One region of the Arthrobacter sp. SlRoot2-15 genome, then DNA from elsewhere that is predicted to be linked to it. Evidence: riboswitches for the same ligand, from Rfam matches in the RefSeq annotation. Region 1 holds a riboswitch; the other holds the start of a gene.
What was found. Region 1 has a riboswitch for cyclic di-AMP ahead of AC6I9V_RS15980 (NlpC/P60 family protein). Riboswitches for the same ligand answer to the same signal wherever they lie in the genome.

Region 1 (7,178 bases):
AGATGCCCAAGATCGTCTACTCCAAAACCCTGGAGAGCGCCGATTGGAACACCACGGTGGCGCGCGACGTCGTCGTCGAGGACATCCTGGCACTCAAGGCACAGCCCGGCGGCGACCTGGCCCTGGGCGGGGCCCGGCTGGCGGACAGCTTCCGACGGCTCGGACTGATTGACGAGTACTGGATCTACATCCACCCGGTGCTGCTGGGGCAGGGCACGCCGCTGTTCAAGCCCGCAGACAGCAGGGCCGCACTTACGCTCGCCGAAACTCGGACGTTCGGCAACGGAGTGGTCCGGGTGCGGTACACCAGCTGAGTTGCGGCGGACCAGCGAAAGCCGGTGGCCGGCTGTCGTAGCGACAACCGGCCACCGGCCTTCGGGAGCAGTGCTGGTGCAATGCCTACACGGTGCTTACGCTCCGGCGCGGACGAACGTCACACCGCCGGTGGCGGTCAGCCAGGAGAGCGGGTGCGAGATCGTCTGGTTGGATCCGTTCATGCCGCCGCTGATGGCCTGGCCGTTGCCGGCGTAGATGGCGACGTGGCCGGACTGGACGATCATGTCGCCCGGCTGCGGGTCGGCCACAACCTTGCCGTAGTTCATGAACTGCTGCGGACCCAGGTCGCCGACCGGGATGCCGGCAGCGCCGAGGGCCTTCTCGACCATGGCGGTGCAGTCCTGGGTGATGCCGATCTGGCTGTAGGCGGCCGACAGCATTGCGGCGTTGACTCCGCCGGCAGCCGGGGCCGGGGCCGGGGCAACGGCAGCCTGGGCCTGGACCGTGATCTTGGGGGCGGCCGGAGCCTGGGCAACCGCCGGTGCGGCGACGGGCTTGGGCTGCTCGACGACGGGCGCGGGCGTGGTGGCCACGGCCGGACGGTCGAAGCTGATCTGCACCGCGGAATCCGCGGTGACCGGCGCCGAAACCTTGCTGGCGACGTCGACGGATGATGCCGGTGCGGAGTCGCGCTCGGCCGGTGCGGACGCGGCATTGGCCGCCATGCCGCTCGTCAGGACGAGGCCGGACGCCGCCATAATGACTGCGGCCTGGCGGCCGACTGTGCCTGGCTTGACCGAAAATGCTGAGGTCCGTCCTGCGGGGACGTCGGAACGATGGCGCGCAGCAGTAGTGCGTGAAGTCATGTTGGTAGCCTCTCCCAATGCCTGCGAGGTGAGCTGTCGGATTCGGATGGGAGGCACCCGGCCGCGGGCCCGTCAGAGCGGGCTGCGCGGCTTCACCCCAAGACCCGCCGGAGCGGCAGGTAATAAGTGGTTTCCCCGTCTCTGCCAGAAGGTTGCATTCGGATTCCGGGCCGCGGCAGAGTTAGGCAATCGGCTCGGAAGCGCCCGTATCGGAAACAAACAGGCACCTATCCACGGTAACGGTACTGGGCGGTAATGTCACATTCAGGTAACGGGGGCGTGTCCTGGCGGGGAATTAGGCCTAGGGCGCCGGGCGCCGCCACGCATAGGATGGGCTCATCCAGCGTTCCCCGAGCGGAGGCCCTGTTATGAACCGGCACTGTGTCGCCATCTGCCAGCTAAGTGACCAGCCGCAGGAGGACTTCGACGTCAACACGGAGCTGCTGGTTCTCGAGGGCGGGGAAATCCACGTTGCCACCTGGGACGCCGAACCGCGCGACGGCGGATTCGACGTCCACGTCCTGAACGACCGTGTAGATGCCCTCGGCTTTATGGTCGTGACCGATTGGCAGTTCCTCGATGGCAAGGCCTACGCCGTGGTGGAGCGCAGGCCGTCCCGCTAGGGAACCTTGCGGCGCCTGCCACCGTCGGAGCGGAGTTCGCCCGCTGGTGCCAGCTGCGCCGCGCGGCGCAGCCACGGGTCCGGATCCTGCAGCCACCGTTCCAGCACAGCCTCGGCCCGGTTCCGGCTTACCCCGTCAAGACCCGCAATCAGCGGCCCGACGACGTCGACCGCCAGCGGATCCGCCAGCTCACGCAGGCGCGCACCGCGCAGGAAGCCTTCGATCCGGGTCAGGTCCGAGTTGTCCAGCATGGTGATACGGGACTGCAGCAGGACGACGGCGGCGAGGCGGCGTTCGAAGACCGGTACCGCCCACAACTCCGAGCTGAGCGCCGTGATCCCGTCACGGCCGAGGTGCCGGTAGCGGCGGAGCGCATCCCGGACCGCGCCCCGGACGGCGCCGACGGAGGCGCCGTAGGACCCGAGTTCCGGACCGAGACGGGACCGTGCCTCCTCGGCCCGCTGCCAGGTGCTTTCGCGCTGCAGCGCCGCATCAATGAAGTCACCCGCCTCGCTCATAGGTCCATTCTGTCGCAGCCGCCGGCCCGGTCCTGCAGCCGGGGTCAACCCTGCGCGGCAAACTTTCCGCGTGCGATGCTCTCTGCGGAGTGGGCCGGGTTCCCGTCGTAGGGTTCGTCGGAGATGTCGAGGACCTGCCGTCCGGATACAGCAGGGCCCCAGCTTCTTCTCCGGCCAGAGCACCAGGACCGGCAGGCGTTTTGCGAACGAAGGTTACGATCGGGTAACGTTGACGGCTGGCCCGAGGGCCAGGCCCGAACGCAGGGCCCCGGATGCCCGCTGTGCAGGGCGCCGCCGCGCCATTCGGCGCCTGCTCGCCCTGTCCGCCAGGCGGGGCTGAAAGAAGCTGCAAGACGCTCGCCAGCGGCCCGACCGCGCCTGACGCTTGCGCCAATTCAATAGCCCGGAGGGGTCACTTGTTCAAGAAGATTGCCATCACCGTTACCCTCGGTGCCTTGTCGCTGACCGGATGCAGCGCTGCGTCCTCAGCCGGTACCGCCGCGCCCACCAAGGCGGCCAGCCCGACGTCGTCTGCCCGGGCAGCATCCCCGACGTCGGCGCCGGCCACCTCCGCCGCCGCTCCGGCCCCCGCGGAAACCACCGCAGCGGCCCCGGCAACTCCGCCGGCTGCCGCACCGGCGGCCCCCAGCACTCCCCCGGCCGTGCCGGCCGAAGCACCCGCGGTGCCGGCAGCGCCCGCAGTGGCACCGGCCCCGGCAGCCCCCGCCGGCGACGGAGCACAGGCCGCGGCCGCCCTGGGCTGGGGTCCCGTTCTAGCCGGCGACGAATTCTCCTACGCCGGCGCCCCGGACGCCACCAAGTGGGGCGTCTTCAACGGCGCCGGACATGCCGGCAAGGGCGTCCGCAGCCCGCAGGCGTGGTCAGTGGCCAACGGCGTCGCCACGGTCACCGGCGACGCGGCCGGCACCACCGGCGGGATGTCGGCAAAGTTCGGCCAGCAGAAGTACGGCCGCTGGGAGACCCGGATGAAGACCAACGCCCGCGACCCCGAGTACCACCCCGTGCTGCTGCTGTGGCCGAACAACAACACCTCGCCGAACTGTGCCGAGGTGGATTTCGCGGAAGGCACCTCGAACACCGCTGCCATGAAATTCTTCCTGCACTACGCCTGCAGCGGCGGAGACTTCCAGACGACGGCGGCCACGCCCGTGGACACGACGCAATGGCACAACTACGCGGTGGAGTGGACGCCGGCCGGGATCACCGGCTACATCGACGGCGTGAAAACGTTCAGCGACACCAACCCGGCGCACCAGCCCACGGTCGGCATGCACCAGACGATGCAGCTCGACTGGTTCCCCGACGGCACCGCCACCAGCCCGTCGCAGATGCAGGTCGACTGGGTCCGCGTCTACCAGTAGGACAGAGGCGGGCGGCGCAGTATCCGTCACCGCAATACCTAAGGCATCGTCACACCACAAAGGCACCATCTTCGGCTGAGGACGGTGCCTTTGTGGCGCCGGGCATAAATCCTCTGGTGCCGCCGGAGCGCGGGGCGGAAGCTGGGCGCAGCACATCTTTCGACGGCAGGGAGTCCAGTCGTGCGCCCAGGTGCTGCAACAAGAACCAGAATCCCCGGCGGTCCCCCGTGGCGACAGCGCTGGTTTCTGGCCTGCGCCGCGGCCGCGCTGGCATTGAGCGGCTGCACACCCGGATCACCATCCCCTCCTTCTGCCAGCAGCCGCCCCGCCTCGTCCGCCGCCGAGTCCCCCTCCCCTGCCGGCGCCTCAGCGTCTCCGGCGGGTGATGCGGTGCTCTCCGACGAGGAACTGATGTCCCTGGTGGACCGGGCGATCAACGGCAGCCAGCAGGGCGCCGGGAGGGTCTCAAAGAGCGCGGACCTGCGGACGCGCCTTCAGGGACGGCCTGCACCCGCGCAGGGGCCCGCCGTCGAGCCCGGTGAATGCGGCGTCTTCCAGCCGCACAGCGCGCCGACCAGCAGCGCAGACCTGGACATGAATTTCGCGGCCGGCGTCCTGACGCTCACCGGAGCGTGGTCCCGCGAGGCCGTGGCCTTTGTGCTGGCCAGGAGCGCGCCCCGGGACACGGTGGTTGCCGCGGACTTCGCCTACGCCGACGAGCAGGCCGCCACCTGCGCGAGCTTCCGGCAGGCCTCCGCGGACTCGCCGCCGACCACCGTCCGGCTGCTGACCGTCCCTGAACTGGGGGAACGGGCCTACGCCCTGGTTTCGAGCCCGGCCGCAGCAGCAGATACTGCCCCGGCTGCCGGCACCGTGTCCCTGCAGGTCCTCAAGGGAACAGTGTCTCTCGGGCTCAGTCGGCAGGTGCCGGCCAATCCGTCCGACGACGAACTCCAGTCCGCCCTGGCGCCGCTGCTCGGGCTGGCCCAGAAGCTGGTCCGGGAACTGGCCGGCGGCGCCCCGGCCGCCAGTGTGCCGCCCAGCCCGACGTCGAAACCGCCGTCGGAACCGCCGTCGGCGCACCCCGCACCAGCCCAACCACCGTCCCGGCAGGCACCCGAACTTCAGAGCCCGGAGCAACTGGCGCGGCTGCTGCAGGGCATTACCGGGCCCAACGGAAGCCCGGCCCAGGTGCTGGAAGGCCGCTACGCCCCCACGGAACCGGCAACACCCGCGGATCCGGCCGCCCCACACTGCATCTACGACGACGCGGCGTACCTCGCCTCGCTGGGCGGAGCAGCCACCGTGGTGGCCGAGATCCCCGGCACCGGCCAGGCACCCGACCAGATCAGCCTGCGGCTCATCGGCCTGCCCGCGCCGTCACCGGACGGGTCAGCTTTCGACCGACGGGCCGCCGATCTGGCCGGCTGCACCACGGTTCAGGAGCAGCTGCCTTCGGCTGGGTCCCGGACCTGGTCGCCGCTCAATCACCCCATCGTCGATACCAGCGGGCAAACCGGCTACGCCGTTGTGTACATGCTTCCCGACGGAACCGGCGTCCGGCATGTCCTGGTGGGTGCCCGTAAGGGCAGGCTCTGCGTCGAAACCGAAACCAAGACCCTCTCCGACAGCGCCGTCCAGCAGGCGGCGGACGGCCTGGCGGCAACCATCAACAAGGTGATGGCCAGGGTTGGCGGCTAGGCACCGTCCCGGGCGGCCGAAGCCGTCCGGACGCAGCTTGCGTGATACCCCCGGGGGTATTATTGTTGAAGTCAGAAGAGGAAGGAATCCCTTCCCCGTCTACATCAAGAAGGAGCACCCTGAATGCTTATCGAGCGCATCTATGACGAAGACCTCGCCCAGGCCAGCTATTTCATCGGCTGCCAGGCCAAGGGAGAGGCGCTGGTCGTTGATCCCCGGCGCGACATCGCCGTCTACGAGGACCTCGCCGCCGCCAATGGCATGAAGATCGTGGCCGTCACCGAGACCCACATCCACGCCGACTTCCTCTCCGGCACCCGGGAACTGGCCGCCGCAACCGGCGCCACCGCCTACGTCTCCGGCGAGGGCGGAGCCGACTGGCAGTACGGCTTCGACGCCGAACGCCTGCACGACAATGAAGAGATCACCCTCGGCAACATCACGGTCAAGGCATTGCATACCCCCGGCCACACGCCCGAGCACCTGTCCTTCCTGATCACCGACGGCGCGTTCGCGAACGCCCCCGGTTACCTGCTCTCCGGCGACTTCGTGTTCTCCGGTGACCTGGGCCGGCCGGACCTGCTCGACGAGGCCGCCGGCGGCGTCGATACGCGCTTCGAGGGCGCGAAGCAGCTCTTCGCCAGCCTCCGGGACAAGTTCCTGACCCTGCCGGACCACGTCCAGGTCCACCCCGGCCACGGCGCCGGCAGTGCCTGCGGCAAGGCCCTGGGCGCCATCCCCTCCTCCACCGTCGGCTACGAACGGCTCTACGCCTGGTGGGGCCCTTACCTCGCCGCCAACGACGAGCAGGGCTTCATCGACGAGCTCCTCGACGGCCAGCCCGACGCGCACGCTTACTTCGCCCGGATGAAGCGTGAAAACCGCGAAGGCCCGGCCGTGATGGGCGAGCGGACCCCGCTGGCCGAACTCGCCACCGCCGACGTTGCCGCCGGCCTGGCCGACGACACCCTGACCTTCGTGGACACCCGCCCCAACGGCCAGGTCCACGAGGGCACCGTTGCCCGGTCGCTGAACATCCCGGCCGGCAAGTCCACCGCCAGCTTCGGCGCCTGGGTCGTGAACCCCGAAACCGACAAGAACCCGCTGGTCCTGCTCGCGTCCAGCCAGGCTGACGCGCAGGAGATGTGGGACCACCTCGTCCGCGTCGGCATCGACAACGTCGCCGGCTACCTCACCAGCCTCGAGGGCCTGCCTGCCAGCACCCCGAAGCTGATCCAGCCGGAGGAACTCGACGGCTTCGACGCTGCCATGGTCCTGGACGTCCGGAACCGCACCGAGCACACCGCTGGCCACATCCCGGGCTCGTACCAGCTCAGCGGCGGCCGCGTGATGTGGCACCTGGATGAGCTCCCGGCCGAGGGCACCATCGTGTCCTACTGCCAGAGCGGTGTCCGGAACTCCGTCGCGGCCAGCGCCCTGCGCCGCGCCGGCTACGACGTCGTCGAACTCGACGGCAGCTACGCCGCCTGGGCCGCTTGGCAGCAGACGAAGGCAGCCGTCAACGCCGCCTAACCGGGCCCGGACGCCCGGACACCACCGCGCAAAGACCATCGGCGGCACTCCCAGCAGGGGGTGCCGCCGATGGTCTTTGTCGTGCTGATGGTCGTTGTTGTGCCGAAGGTCTTTGTTGTTCCCAGGCCAATCCCTCATCCGGAAGGCGGCATGGTGGAGCTCGCTATCTCAAACCCTTGCCCAGTTCACGCACCGAGGGCCAGGTGGTGTAGCCGAGCCGGCGCTCTGCCTTGTATGGCCGGGCCGCGATCACGCAAAGGATGATCACGGCCACGGCCG
Region 2 (7,178 bases), 2.3 Mb from region 1:
GGTGGCTGCAGGAGCGATGTCGGCGCCGGTCCGGTGCAGCTCGGCGACCAGCTGGACCACACGCTGGGCGAAGGCCGGCTGCAGCCGGACCAGTTCGGTGTAGCTCCGGCCCAGTCCGGCGGGGTAAATGCCGATCACATCCTTGAGGCTCCCGACCGGAAGGTAGTAGCGCTGCCGGCCCGCCGTCGGGGCTGTCCCGTGCGGCGGGTCGGCCCGGTGCACGAGGGCAAGTTCCTGGAGGGAATGCAGCAGCCGCTCCAGGGCGGTCACGGTGGAACCGTTGATCAGCCGTTTGAGCGTCGCGGCGGACGCGCTGTGCGCGGTGTCCGTGTTGGTGCACAGGTGGAGGGTCTCCAGCACCTGCATCTCGGGGCGGTTCAACCGTTCCAGCGCCCGCTGCACGCTGACCCTGCCGCTGGCCCGGGCGGCGAGGGCGGCAAAGTCCGGCACCGCGGGGGACATCAGGTCCGGCCGCGCGGAGAACAGGGCCCGCAACGAGTCGTCGCTGCGGGCCTGCAGTTCCTTGCTGAGCGCGCGGATCAGGGACATCAGTCCAACGTTACCTTTCGCCGTGCCCTGGCGTCCGGCGGCGGGCGGCGACGGCGTCGACCACAAGGACCAGCATGAGCAGGAACGCCAGCGGCAGCCCGTACAGGGCGGTGGAGGTGACCCACACCGGGGCCACCGCGTTGTTGAAAGCCATGGCCATCACCGCTCCGACGGCGGCCAGGGAGAGCGCGGCAACGCTGGCGGCCAGGATCAACAGGGGCCGCCGGAAACGCTGAGGTGTCATGGAGGCAACGCTAACAGCCCGGCTTCGCCCGCGCCTCAAACCGTCAAAGTGGCCAAGGCAGGATAACCTTGGAGGAACAGACCAACACGGTCCTGGCAGTCACACCCTGAACCCGCATATCCATGCGGATGCGCTGACCGCCGGCCGCGTCCCCCGCAGAACGAAGAAGGTTGATTACGTGCCCACCGGCAAGGTCAAGTGGTATGACAAGGAAAAAGGCTTCGGCTTCCTCGCAGGCGAAGACGGCCAGGAAGTGTTCCTGCCCAAGTCCGCACTGCCCGAAGGCGTGACGGAGCTCAAGGCCGGGACCCGGGTGGAGTTCGGAGTGGCAGACGGCCGCAAGGGCGCCCAGGCCCTGGGCCTGCGGGTGCTGGACAAGACGCCTTCCATTGCCAAGGCCAAGCGGCCCAGCGCCAAGGACCTCGCGCCGCTGGTGCAGGACCTGGTCAGCGTGCTGGACAACCTCTCCGGAACACTGTCCGCGGGGAAGTACCCGGAAGGCAACAAGGCCAAGGCCATTGCCGCCGCGCTTCGTAAGGTCGCCGACGAGCTGGACGCGTAAGGGCCCGCGATGACTCCGGAACCTGAACAGAACGCCGCCGCGACGGCCGGTGCGGCCGCCAAGGCCGCCGGCGCCAAAGCAGGATCCAAGCCGCGCTTCGGTGTCCCCGCCTGGCGCACCGGCAAGCCCGATGCCTTCCTGGCAGCCGCGGTGGACGCCGCACGGACCGCCGTGGAAAGCATCGCCCCGGCCGAGCAGATCGGCCGGCACCTGGGTGCCAAGAGCGAGGGCGACCGTCTGGTCACGCACCTCTTCGAATCCAAGCTGCCCGGCTACGGCGGCTGGCAGTGGTACGCGGTGCTCACGCGCAACTCCCGGTCCAAGGTTGTCACCGTGGACGAACTGGGCCTGCTGCCCTCCGAGGATTCGATCCTGGCCCCGGAATGGGTGCCGTGGGCCGAACGGGTCCGCCCCGAGGACGCGCAGCAGGACGACGTCACCGCACCCGCCTCGGGTGCCGTGACGGAACCGCCCGCCGACAACGCCGCAGAGGCGCCGGCAGGGCCCGAGGACGCGGACGGAACCGGGGCGGCGGAGGACGAGTCCGCCGTCGAGGCCGACTAGCGGTTTGGCACCGTTCGGGGGACTGCGGCGAAGGGTTGGGACATGAGGTCCACCTTCAAATCACTGCACATCCTGAACTACCGGATCTGGTTCATCGGCGCCCTGGTCTCCAACATCGGGACCTGGATGCAGCGCACCGCGCAGGACTGGCTCGTCTTTGACCACCTGAGCGACCAGGACGCCGGAGCCATGGGCATCACCATGGCCCTGCAGCTGGGCCCGCAGCTCTTCCTGGCCCCGGTGGCAGGGCTCGTTGCCGACCGCTTCAACCGCAAGCAGTTGCTCGTCCTGACGCAGTCCGGCATGGCCCTCCTGAGCGCGGCGCTCGGCGTCCTGGTGCTGTCCGGCGCCGCCCAGCTCTGGCACGTCTACATCTTTGCCCTGCTGCTGGGCGTCGTCTCCGCCCTCGACGCCCCCGTGCGCCAGACCTTCGTCTCGGAGCTGGTGCGCGACGACTACCTGCCCAACGCCGTCGCCCTCAACAGCGCCTCGTTCAACGTGGCGCGGATGATCGGGCCCGCCGTCGCCGGGCTGCTCACCGTGGCCATCGGGCCCGGCTGGGTGTTCCTGGTCAACACCGTCACCTTCCTGGCGCTGCTCCTGAGCCTGGCCAAGATCCCCGGAGCCTCGCTGCGGCAGCTGCCCCGGGCGCCGGCGGGCAAGGGGCGGATCCGCGAGGGCCTGCGGTATGTGCGCTTCCGGCCGGACATTGTGGTGGTGCTGGTGGCGGTGTTCATCGTGGGAACCCTGGGACTGAACTTCGTCCTCTTTATTGCGGCCATGGTCGGCACCGAATTTGGCCTGGACGCCGGCGCTTTCGGCCTGATGAATTCGATCATGGCGATCGGATCGGTCGCCGGCGCGCTGCTCTCGGCCGGACGGGGACGGCCGCGGATGCGCGTGATCTTCGGGGCGGCCGGCGCCTTCGGCCTGACCTCCGGCCTCGCGGCGCTGGCGCCCGACTACTTCTGGTTCGGCGTCGCGCTGGTACCAGTGGGCCTCTTCGCGATCACCATGATGACCAGCGCCAACGGCTACGTCCAGACCACCACGGATCCGGTGATGCGCGGGCGGGTGATGGCGCTGTACATGGCGATTTTTATGGGCGGCACCCCGATCGGCGCCCCGCTGGTGGGGTGGGTGGCCAATGTGGCCGGGGCCCGCTGGTCCATGGGCGTGGCCGCGGCCTCGGGCGTGGCCGCGGCCGTGATCGGCATGGTCTGGATCGTCCGGGCGAAGCAGCTGCGGATCGCCTTCAACCGCCGAGCCCGCGGGCTGCGCTACTTCCGGGTCGTCCCTGCCGCCGGCCGGGAGGAAAACGGCGGCGGGGACGCCGGCGGCGCTACTGCTTGAGCTCGCCCACGACGAAGTCGATGCACTCCAGGAGCGCGGACACGTCGTCGGGCTCGATCGCCACGAAGGTGGCGATGCGCAGCTGGTTGCGGCCCAGCTTGCGGTACGGCTCGGTGTCCACGATGCCGTTGGCGCGCAGGACCTTGGCGACGGCAGACGCGTCAATCGAATCGTCGAAGTCGATCGTGGCGATCACGTTGGAGCGGTCCTCGGCCCGGGCCACAAACGGCGTGGCATAGGGGGAGGCCCCGGCCCAGCGGTAGATGCGGCCGGCCGAGTCGGCGGTCCGCGCGGCGGCGAAGTCGAGGCCGCCGTTGGCGTTGAGCCACTGCACCTGCGCCTCCAGGGTGACCAGGGTGGCCAGGGCCGGGGTGTTGTAGGTCTGGTTCAGCCGTGAATTGTCGATTGCGGTCTGGAGATCGAGGAAGTCCGGGATCCAGCGGCCGCTCGCCTTAACCCGGGCGGCACGCTCGAGGGCGGCCGGGGAAAACAGCCCCAGCCAAAGGCCGCCGTCGGAGGCGAAGTTCTTCTGCGGGGCGAAGTAGTACACGTCCGCCTCGGCCACGTCCACGTCCAGGCCGCCGGCCGCGGAGGTGGCGTCAACCAGGACCAGGGAGCCGTCGTCGGCGCCGGGCACGCGCCGGACCGGGGCAGCAACACCGGTGGACGTCTCGTTCTGCGGCCAGGCGTAAACATCGACGCCGGCCTCGGCCCGGGCCGCGGGGCGGGTGCCCGGCTCGGAGGTGATAATCGAGGATTCGGCCAGGAACGGGGCCTTGTTGGTGGCGGCGGCGAACTTCGAGCCGAACTCCCCGAAGGACAGGTGCTGTGCCTTGTTCTCCACGAGGCCGAAGCTGGCGATGTCCCAGAACGCCGTGGAGCCGCCGACGCCGAGGATGACCTCATAGCCGTCGGGGGCGCGGAAGAAGTCGCTGAGGCCGGTGCGGATCGACCCCACGAGGTTCTTGACCGGAGCCTGCCGGTGCGAGGTGCCCAGCAGCGTCTCCGACGCCGCGGACAGGGCCTGGATCTGCTCCGGCCGGACCTTCGACGGACCGGCGCCAAAGCGGCCGTCCTTGGGCAGCAGGTTCGCGGGAATGGTGATGCTGGTGTCGCTCACAGTGGCTCCAATTGTCGGCTGGGTGCGTGGCGTGGCCCGGGCGGATGGTGCGGGGGCTGCGGCCGGGGACCTGCCCTTATTCTGCCCGACGGTCCCGGGCAGGCGGGAAAATCGTCCGTCATAGTCCGGTCACTGAGACGGCCCGGGCGGGAGGTCCGCAGATTATCCGGAGTAATTCAAAATAGGCTAGGCTGTGCGGTGATGTACGGCGGATCTCGCCGGGGCGCATCCTGCACGCGGTACGGTGGGAATGACGCAAGGACGGCGCTCGAGGAGCTGAGCTGAATGACGGATCTGATCGATACCACCGAGATGTATCTCCGGACCATCCTGGAACTTGAAGAAGAAAACATCGTCGCCCTCCGCGCCCGCATCGCCGAACGGCTCCGCCACTCCGGTCCCACCGTGTCCCAGACCGTCGGCCGGATGGAACGCGACGGCCTGGTGGTTGTCTCCGGCGACCGGCACCTTGAGCTGACCGACGCGGGGCGCAAGCGCGCCATCGAGGTGATGCGCAAGCACCGGCTGGCCGAGCGGCTCCTGGCCGACGTGATCGGACTCGATTGGGCCTACGTCCACGAGGAAGCGTGCCGCTGGGAGCATGTGATGAGCGAACGGGTTGAACGGCGCATCTTCGAAATGCTGGACCACCCCACCGTGTCCCCGTACGGAAATCCGATTCCCGGGCTCGCGGACCTGGGCGGTCTCCCGCCGTCGGAGGCCGCGGGCGGGGTCGTGAACCTGCTCGATGCCATGGCCGGCTACGGCGCTGACTCCCGGATCACCGTGAGCCGCCTCGCCGAGCCCATCCAGGTGGAACCGGAGCTGCTGGTGCAGCTCGACGAGGGCGGAATCCGGCCCGGCGCCCGGGTCTCGCTGGAACGCGTGGGGGAGTACATCTCGGTCCGGGTCCCCGATATCGAGGGCGCCCTTGAACTGCCTCCCGAGGTCGCGGCCCACGTCTTCGTTACGCTCGGGTAACTTGTCCGAACCGCCGTCCTGGGCGTGGGGGCCAAGTTGTGCACAGGGGAGATAACGAAATTATTACTGCCTGTCTTAATCGCCTATAGTTATGAACTGGCACTGATACTAAAGCGTTATCTGATCCGAAGCCGAGCTCTGCCAGCGGATCAGTAGGCGAGTCACCTTCTGGCAGAGGCGGGGGAACCACTACCGGCTGTTGATCCAACAGCCTTGGGGTGAAGTCCGCTAGCGGCAAGCAATCTCCATGAGGCCTCCCTTGGATGCCCCTGTGTCTGGATGCTTGCACCGGCGGACCGGGTCTTTGATCTCTCTGACCCGAATCCGACAGCTAACTTCGCAGGCTATCCAGAGAGGAACCGTAGTTGACCACCGAGACCGTCAGGGGCCGCCGTCGTGCGACCGGTCCCGCTCCGGAGCCGCGCCCGGCCGCCGTCGTAACCGCCGGGCGCCCGCGTGACGCGCACCGCGACGAACGCCGCGGCCGGCGCAGTGCGTTCCGTCAGATAACCGACTTTGCCGCTGTCAGCGGCGTCGGGCAGAAAGCCGGCATCGCCCTGGCGGCCACCGGCCTGGTCCTCACCTTCACAGTCCCGGCCACCGGCCCAGTGATGGCCACCGACTCCACGGACTCCGCCAAGACCGGCTCGGTTTCCGCCGCGGCGCAGCCCGAAGTCAAGGCCTCCGCTGCCCAGATTGACTTCAACCGCACAGCCGTCACCACCAAGGGCGACCCGGACGGCAAGCTGAAGCAGCTGCTCAGCGCCCAGTCCGCCAGCACGATCACCCGGGCGGCCTCGGCCGGCAGCCTCGGCCACCCGCTGGACACGATGGTCACCGCCTCGCCCTTCGGCTATCGGATCAGTCCCATCACGGGCGCCGTCGGGGAATTCCACCGCGGGCAGGACTACGCCGCCCAGTGCGGCACCGCCGTGCATGCCGCGGCCAGCGGCACCGTAACCTTTACCGGCTGGCACCCCTACGGGGGCGGCAACCGCGTCGTGATCGACCATGGCAATGGCCTGGAGACCACGTACAACCACTTGTCGTCCTCCACTGTCCGCGTGGGCCAGCAGGTTTCCCGCGGCGACGTGGTGGCGATGAGCGGCACCACCGGCGCCTCCACCGGCTGCCACCTCCACTTCGAGGTGATGGTCAACGGGGAAGTCGTTGATCCGCTGGGCTGGCTCTAAGCCGAGCCGAGGGACCACTCGCATTTCTGTGACACGCCGTGATCTGAATGTGACATTGAGTCCCAACTGCTGTACCGTATGAAGCACGCCAACTTCTCCGAAGTTGGCGCTCTTGAGTGGATTGCCTAACTCTGCCACCGCTCAAGGTCCGTTCGCATGACATCGTCTGGCAGGGGCGGGGGAACCAATTTTGGTCTTCGCAAGAAGACCTTGGGGTTAAGTCGCAAAGCTTCCCAGGAAGCGGCGCGGCCGGGTGACTCCCATCCGAATCCGACAGCTCACCTCGTAGGCATTGGGAGAGGCTACTTTCGTGTCTTCACGCCACAATGCTGCGCGTTCTCGCGCTGGCGAGGCTCAGTTGAGCCCGCTGAACTCCATGCTCCGCGCTGCCCTTGTCGGCGCCCGGACTGGATCTCACAACGCAGTTCCCGCTTTTGGCGCGTCTTCGCAGTACACCCTTCGCTAAAGAAACCCGTTTCGGGGCGATCCGGCGTACCCCCAAGATGCCGGAGCGTCCTCAGTCCCGCCTGAATTGAGCGCGGACAAAAGGATCACGAAAGAGAGAACTGAATGACTACTCGTGCAACCATTGCACGCCACCGCGCGGAGGTC

Region 2: it holds a riboswitch for cyclic di-AMP, as region 1 does, so the genes downstream of both, AC6I9V_RS05130 (M23 family metallopeptidase) here and AC6I9V_RS15980 (NlpC/P60 family protein) in region 1, are expected to answer to the same signal.

What each region holds. Positions count from the first base shown of each region.
Region 1 is NZ_AP046058.1:3,428,917-3,436,094, reverse strand. It holds gene AC6I9V_RS15985 (dihydrofolate reductase family protein) at 1-314, shown strand, start outside; gene AC6I9V_RS15980 (NlpC/P60 family protein) at 411-1,142, opposite strand; cyclic di-AMP (ydaO/yuaA leader) riboswitch at 1,147-1,309, opposite strand; gene AC6I9V_RS15975 (hypothetical protein) at 1,511-1,765, shown strand; gene AC6I9V_RS15970 (DNA alkylation repair protein) at 1,762-2,283, opposite strand; gene AC6I9V_RS15965 (glycoside hydrolase family 16 protein) at 2,700-3,665, shown strand; gene AC6I9V_RS15960 (hypothetical protein) at 4,056-5,366, shown strand; gene AC6I9V_RS15955 (MBL fold metallo-hydrolase) at 5,490-6,899, shown strand; gene AC6I9V_RS15950 (hypothetical protein) at 7,063-7,178, opposite strand, start outside.
Region 2 is NZ_AP046058.1:1,142,232-1,149,409, reverse strand. It holds gene AC6I9V_RS05165 (helicase-associated domain-containing protein) at 1-549, opposite strand, end outside; gene AC6I9V_RS05160 (hypothetical protein) at 560-793, opposite strand; gene AC6I9V_RS05155 (cold-shock protein) at 972-1,355, shown strand; gene AC6I9V_RS05150 (DUF3027 domain-containing protein) at 1,365-1,919, shown strand; gene AC6I9V_RS05145 (MFS transporter) at 1,962-3,272, shown strand; gene serC (phosphoserine transaminase) at 3,262-4,392, opposite strand; gene AC6I9V_RS05135 (iron-dependent transcriptional repressor DtxR) at 4,678-5,373, shown strand; cyclic di-AMP (ydaO/yuaA leader) riboswitch at 5,523-5,734, shown strand; gene AC6I9V_RS05130 (M23 family metallopeptidase) at 5,739-6,566, shown strand; cyclic di-AMP (ydaO/yuaA leader) riboswitch at 6,714-6,872, shown strand; gene AC6I9V_RS05125 (NlpC/P60 family protein) at 7,137-7,178, shown strand, end outside.